3 regions of the Flavobacterium sp. LK-23 genome follow, and region 3 is predicted to be linked to each of the others. Evidence: riboswitches for the same ligand, from Rfam matches in the RefSeq annotation. Region 3 holds a riboswitch; each other region holds the start of a gene.

Region 1 (2,270 bases), on a different contig from region 3:
AATTTTCTTTTCGGCTTTATAATCTTTAACTGTCATTCCTTCGATGCTTGCTGACGAAGCACATTGCGTAAGTAAAGTTGAAAGAAAAACTAATAAAACCAGATATTTAAATTTCATATTTAATATTTCAAAAATTAGACTATACAGTTACTGGTGCCACTCTAGGCTTATAATCCTTCGCAACTTCAGCCATTAATCTAATATGATCTGGAGTTGTACCACAACAACCGCCAATAATATTGATTAAATTATCATCTAAATATTCTTTAATGAAAGCCTGAGTTTGTTCTGGCGTTTCATCATATTGTCCAAAAGCGTTTGGCAATCCTGCGTTTGGATGCGCCGAAACATTAAAACTTGTATTATGTGCTAATGTTTTTAAGTATGGTTTCAACAAATCGGCCCCAAGAGCGCAATTGAATCCTACACTTAATAACGGAATATGCGAAACTGAAATCAAAAACGCTTCTACAGTTTGTCCAGAAAGTGTTCTTCCAGACGCATCTGTAATTGTTCCCGAAACCATGATTGGAATATCGATGTTTCGTTCTTCTTTTACTTCTTCAATTGCGAAAAGTGCTGCTTTTGCATTCAGTGTATCGAAAATCGTTTCTACTAAAAGTAAATCGCATCCACCATCCATTAAAGCTTCTGCTTGTTGTTTGTAAGCAATTCGCAAATCGTCAAAAGTTACGGCTCTGTAACCTGGATCGTTTACATCTGGAGACATACTTGCTGTACGGTTTGTCGGTCCGATTGAACCGGCTACAAAACGTGGTTTTTCCGGTTTTTTTGCAGTAAACTCATCGGCTACTTGTCTTGCAATTTTTGCCGATTCGTAGTTTAACTCGTAAACCAAATCTTCCATATGATAATCGGCCATACCGATTGTCGTTCCAGAGAAAGTATTGGTTTCTACAATGTCAGCACCAGCTTCGTAATAAGCGGCATGAACATCGCGGATTGCTTGTGGTTGTGTTAGGGATAGTAAATCGTTGTTTCCTTTTAACGGATGCGGGAAATCTTTGAAACGCTCTCCTCTGAAATCTTCTTCGGAGAAATTATAGCGCTGCAACATTGTTCCCATTGCTCCATCTAGGATTAGGATATTCTTTTTTATTGCTTCTTGAATTGTAATTGCCATGTTTTTTTGTTTTAGCTGCTAAGACGCTAAGGTTCTAAGATGCTAAGTTTTTTTTATTATGATTGTGAAGTTTAAACCTAACAGGTTTTAAAAACCTGTTAGGTTTGCTTCGGATATTTTTTTCACATTAATTCCAAAAGTGCACTATTGCTGGCTCCTTAGCCCCGATTGAAGTGGAAATTATTTTGTCCGCCGCGGCGGACAAAATGATTGCAACGAAAAGCGGGAACTATTGACTGCAAAAATGCGCCAATGATTCGCTCCTGATACAGAATCTGTTTCAGTAAATATTATATGTTATCGAGAAAAGTTTTGAGAAATACGAGTATGTATTTGTGTTATCTATCTTTAATACTGGAAAATGTCGTATAAAGTAGAATTTAGCACCTTCTTTATGATAAAGGGTTGCTAAGGTTTCATCGGGTCTATCCCTCCGCCTTTCGTGATAACTGACAATAATTTTAAGAACAGTGCAAAGGTATGAAATAGGGTTTCTATTTGCAAATGTTTTTTTTGAAGTTGCTGAGAGGCTAAGATACTGAGATTCTAAGTTTTTATCTTTTACGTGATTTAGCTCCAGAGGAGCATAATATTTATAGAAAAAAGACAAGCACAACACAAGAGCTCCAGCGGAGCGAAATATATTTCGCTCCGCTGAGCTCTTGCCCAAACGAATAATTTCTTTTCTATAAATATGTCATCCCTCTGGGATTAATAAAAAAGCTAAACCTGTTTTTCTAATATAGCCCGTGGTTTCAACCACGGGAAACGTATTGTGATAATCTGTTTTGTTTTGTTATCATGTAAATTGATTGTGCGTTGTGTCTATACGTTGTGTTCCAGTGGTTGAAACCACTGGCTATGTTTGAATATGTTTTATAAAAAAAAGCTCAAACTTTAAAAAAGTTTGAGCTTTTTTTTTATAAAATCTTAGTGTCTTAGAAACTAAGAATCTTAGCAACTTAAACAATCGCTTTCACAACTGCTTTTGGAGCTTCTTTACGTGTTCCGTCGAAACCGTCTACTCCTGAAACTGTTGTATATTTCAATACGTATTTTTTACCTGGATTGATGATTCCGTATGCAGCCTGGCACATTAAAGTTGCTTCGTGGAAACCACAAAGGA
Region 2 (2,270 bases), on a different contig from region 3:
CAAAAACTACTAGAAATCAAATGAACTTAAAAGTCAACAAAATGTTTTGTGCCATTTCGGTTAAGACCGAGGCTGGGGTGTCTATTGCTTAAAAAAATTGTAAGAATACAATAACAATATAGTAAGAGCCTCCGATAGAAATATTAGGAGGCTTTTTAATTTAACAGAAATGCAAAATTTTAAAATACAATATAAATCACAGATGAATAAATCCTTACAGATGAACAAGATGTTTACTGTCGCGCTTATTTGCGCATACGTCTGTTGATACTAAAAGCATACATGAGTGTAAAAACTTAAACCCTTTTGGTATCTAAAAATCCAAAAGGGTTTTTTTATTCGGTAAAACGAATTAACAAAAAGATAAACGAGAAATAAAGATTATAAAACACAACTTAACTAAAACTTAATATCATGAGCAAATTGAACTACTTCGCAGAAAAAATTTCTAAATTGAAAAATAGAAGGACAAAAAATAGTAATCCACCGCCAACAAACGAATTGGCTCACCCAAGATTCGGAATGACAGAGGAAGATAAAAGTGCTGAGAAAAAAGCACCAAATTCTTTATTGTTTTTGATGTATTCAAAAGAAAATGAAACGCTTTTTATCTAAACGGAAAAGCATCATAAACTAGGTGAAAACCTGCTTAATTTTACTGGGCATTTTTGTTCGGTAAATTTTTGCGTATAATAGTTTTTGCTAAAGTATGTCACAGAAATTTAACAAACACTTTTAGATAAAATTTGTTTGTTAGCGAAATTAGTAGTTAATTTGCACTCGTTAAGTTCAAACACGTATTGAAATGTTATAAAGAAAGGACGAGGGATTAGACCCGATGAAGCCTTAGCAACCCTTCGGTAAAACGAAGAAGGTGCTACATTCTACCACGCCAAACGTGGAAAGATAACAACAAGATTTTTTCTAGTTAAACCTAGTTTTTCTTTCTAATATTTCCATATACAAATCAATAATACAACAGATTTGAAATTGGAAAATATACCAAATCCCATTATAATTCAAGATTTCATCACAGAAAGTGGTGCAACTTATCATTCTATACCATTAAGTTTTACGCTGGCAGGACAACCTTTGCACAGCGCGCCTATTGTTTTGGTTAATCATGCTTTAACTGGAAATTCGCAAGTTACTGGCGAAAATGGCTGGTGGAATGACTTGATTGGTAAAGGTAAAACCATTGATACTGATGTTTATGCCATTCTAGCTTTCGATATTCCAGGAAACGGAAGCAATTCTTTTTTAATTGACAACTATTTAGATTTTACAGCGAGAGACATTGCCAAAATCTTTATCGAAGGTGTAAAAACTCTAAATATCGAAAAGCTTTTTGCGGTTATTGGAGGTTCTGTTGGTGGCGGAATTGCTTGGGAAATTTTAGCATTAGCGCCAAATATTACAGAAAACCTTATTCCGATTGCGAGTGATTGGAAATCTACTGATTGGCTTATTGCAAATTGCTTTTTACAAGAGCAAATTCTGAATAATTCTTCGAAGCCAATTGAAGACGCCAGAATACATGCAATGCTTTGTTACCGTTCGCCAGAATCTTTCAAAGAAAAATTTCAGCGTACAATCAATCAAGACCTTTTGATTTTTAATATAGAAAGTTGGCTGGCGCATCACGGGAAAAAATTGCAGAAAAGATTCCAATTGTCTTCTTATAAATTAATGAATCAGTTGCTTAAAACAATTGATATTACTAGAAATAGTGAAAGTTTTGAAAATTTATTGTCTAAAACAAAAGCTTCAATTCATATTATCGGAATCAATTCGGATTTGTTTTTTACAGCTAAGGAGAACGTAGAAACCTACGAAGAATTGAAGAAATTTAAAGATAATGTTTTCTACAGCGAAATTGATTCGGTTCACGGACATGACGCTTTTTTAATCGAGTACAAACAATTAGATCATTTACTTAGCGATATTTTTAAGGCAGAAACAATAAAGAAATAAAATGAAAGTATTAAAATTTGGAGGTAAATCGTTAGCAAACGGAGAAGGACTTAACAAAGTTGTTTCAATCATTTCTGATAAAGTAAGTCAAGGTGAAAAAATTGCCGTTGTAGTTTCTGCACGCGGAAATGCTACAGACGAATTAGAGTTTATTTTGAGCATTGCTGCTAAAAACGGCAGTTACAAAGAATTATTAGAGAATTTTAAAAAATATCAAATATCAGATTATCCGAATGTAGATTTATCGGAAGAATTTGGTGTCTTAGACAAACTTTTTGAAGGGGTAAGTTTAATTG
Region 3 (2,270 bases):
CCCAGTCTGCGTACACTAAATTTTGTTCTCCGTAAACCGATTCGAAAGTATGATCAATTCCTACTGTATTTTCTCTAAATTTAGAAAAGTAACATTCAGGCTCTGTTGGTTTTGTTGTTGGCTCAATCGCATTCATTTCCTTATCATTTTAAATTAACTAATATGTATTCTTTCTCAATTTTTGTCATTTCGAGGAATGACAAGATTGCGTGTTCTTTATTAAATTTTATTTTCTAAAAGCGTTTTTAGTGTAGCTTGTAATTCTTCTCCGTGCAGGTTTTTCGCAACGATTATTCCTTTAGAATCCACTAAATAATTTCCTGGAATAGCTCTTACACCATATAATTTAGCAACAGCACTGTTCCAGAAAAGCAAATCAGAAACGTGTGTCCAGGTTAAATTATCATCTTGAATTCCTTTAACCCAGTTTTCTTTCTTTTTATCTAGAGAAATCCCTACAATGTTGAATCCTTTATCATGAAATTCTTTGTAAGCTGCTACAATATTTGGGTTCTCTCTTCGGCATGGTCCGCACCATGAAGCCCAAAAATCAACTAGAGTATACCCGCCTTTTAAATTATCATAAAGTCGAACTGGCTTTCCGTCAGGATCATTGGCTGTAAAATCAGGGGCTTTTTTACCTACCGCTAATCCATCTAAAACAATAGCCAGTTCTTTTAATTCTTTTACGTAAGTGGTATTTTGAAGACTTTTATCCAACAAAGCAATATTTTGTGTAATCTGCTCTGGCGTTAATCTATAAGACCAATTTCTGTACAACACATAAGCTGAAACAATAGATTTTGGCTGTTCGGTTATGAATTTGCTGATTTCTACATCTTTGCTCTTTTTATAGATTTCGAACAAATCTTGAGAAGCCGAACCTTCAACTACAGAAGCGGTATAATATTTCTTCGGACTCAGTTTTACTGTAATTGGGTCTTTTTCAAGAAAAACATACAAGGGCGAACTTTCTGTATTGACGCTCAATCCATATAATTCTGGTGTTTTTACTTTTGTTTTAAAACTAAAATTTCCATCTTTTACTTTTGCCGAATCAATTGTAGTAAACATTTTATTGTGAAACTTTTGCAGGTAAACATATTGCGCCACTGTATCGACAACAGTCCCTTTTAATTGTAAATTATTTTCCTGCGCTTGAGTTTGAAAAGCTCCAAAAAGCAAAGCAAAACCTAATAGTATTTTTTTCATTTTATTTTTAGTTTTAAGATTAGACAAAAGAATTTCAGGCCAATGAAAAAAATCATTAGCGTTATTGTTGTTTATAAAAGAAATTGGAGAGAAACTAGTCTTTAAGCCTTCAGAAAAAAGCAAAACTGTTTTCTTCAAAAATGGAATTCAAGAGTTCATAACTAGCGTACAAAATGTATTCTGCTTTCATAATAAAGATTTTAAATTGGATGATCTTAAACAGATTTACGGAGAAATCTTTCTTATCTACCCGCACACAGCGGAAGGATTTAGCACCTTATTCGGCAACAGGTTGCTAAGACTTCAATGGGCCTATTCCCTCAGTCTTTCTGGATAAGTATCATTATATAAATTTTCTGTGATACAAATATATATTAATTCTACCGAATTAGTCAAGTTTAAAATGCTTTTTTTTACTTTTTTTATTAAAAAGATCATTTAGTACAATTTAAAATTTTAAAAATCAACACATTAAAACAAAATATACTTTTTGGCAAATGCTTTTTTTATAAAATAAATTCATACGTTTTACTTTTCAAAAAAAGAAAACACAGTTTCATTCTGCACAAAAGACATGTAAATATTTATTATTTTCAAGATTTGAAAAAGCTTCTTTTAGCCCATTTTCAAGGTTTGAAGTAATTAATCTCAAAACCTGTTTTAAGTCGTCAAAATTATTTGGTTTTACAAAATAGCAGACTGCTCCAAGATTGGCAGCCGTATCCATATCATTTCTGTACGAAGAAGTAGAAATCATAATTACAGGAATATCTTTATAACGTTCTTCCGATTTTAATTGCTTCAGACATTCCCAGCCGTTCATAACTGGCATATTTAAATCTAGAAAAACAATTTCTGGAATCTTCTCCTGATTTTTCAGCGTATTTATCACACCGCTACCATTTTCTGAACAATAGCAAACAATACTTTCATCTATTTCTGCCAATGCTTCGCAAAACATTTCTGCATCATCCTGATCGTCATCAGCCAATAAAATCATCTTTTCTTGCATATTTAAATGTGTTTTACTTTTTGCTCAATTGGCAATGTTATAATAA

What was found. A riboswitch is a leader RNA that binds a small molecule or an ion and turns the genes downstream of it on or off. The one in region 3 is predicted to bind S-adenosylmethionine.
Region 1: it holds a riboswitch for S-adenosylmethionine, as region 3 does, so the genes downstream of both, AC3Y25_RS00790 (homocysteine S-methyltransferase family protein) here and AC3Y25_RS06035 (redoxin domain-containing protein) in region 3, are expected to answer to the same signal.
Region 2: it holds a riboswitch for S-adenosylmethionine, as region 3 does, so the genes downstream of both, AC3Y25_RS00870 (alpha/beta fold hydrolase) here and AC3Y25_RS06035 (redoxin domain-containing protein) in region 3, are expected to answer to the same signal.

Annotation. Positions count from the first base shown of each region.
Region 1 covers NZ_JBYUVT010000001.1:199,713-201,982, forward strand. The annotation lists gene AC3Y25_RS00785 (hypothetical protein) at 1-117, opposite strand, end outside; gene AC3Y25_RS00790 (homocysteine S-methyltransferase family protein) at 140-1,144, opposite strand; SAM riboswitch class I at 1,480-1,596, opposite strand; gene AC3Y25_RS00795 (NAD(P)/FAD-dependent oxidoreductase) at 2,107-2,270, opposite strand, start outside.
Region 2 covers NZ_JBYUVT010000001.1:217,706-219,975, reverse strand. The annotation lists gene AC3Y25_RS00875 (hypothetical protein) at 415-615, shown strand; SAM riboswitch class I at 806-913, shown strand; gene AC3Y25_RS00870 (alpha/beta fold hydrolase) at 991-1,974, shown strand; gene thrA (bifunctional aspartate kinase/homoserine dehydrogenase I) at 1,976-2,270, shown strand, end outside.
Region 3 covers NZ_JBYUVT010000003.1:85,145-87,414, forward strand. The annotation lists gene AC3Y25_RS06030 (aminotransferase class V-fold PLP-dependent enzyme) at 1-136, opposite strand, end outside; gene AC3Y25_RS06035 (redoxin domain-containing protein) at 220-1,212, opposite strand; SAM riboswitch class I at 1,452-1,552, opposite strand; gene AC3Y25_RS06040 (response regulator) at 1,769-2,224, opposite strand; gene AC3Y25_RS06045 (PAS domain-containing sensor histidine kinase) at 2,227-2,270, opposite strand, start outside.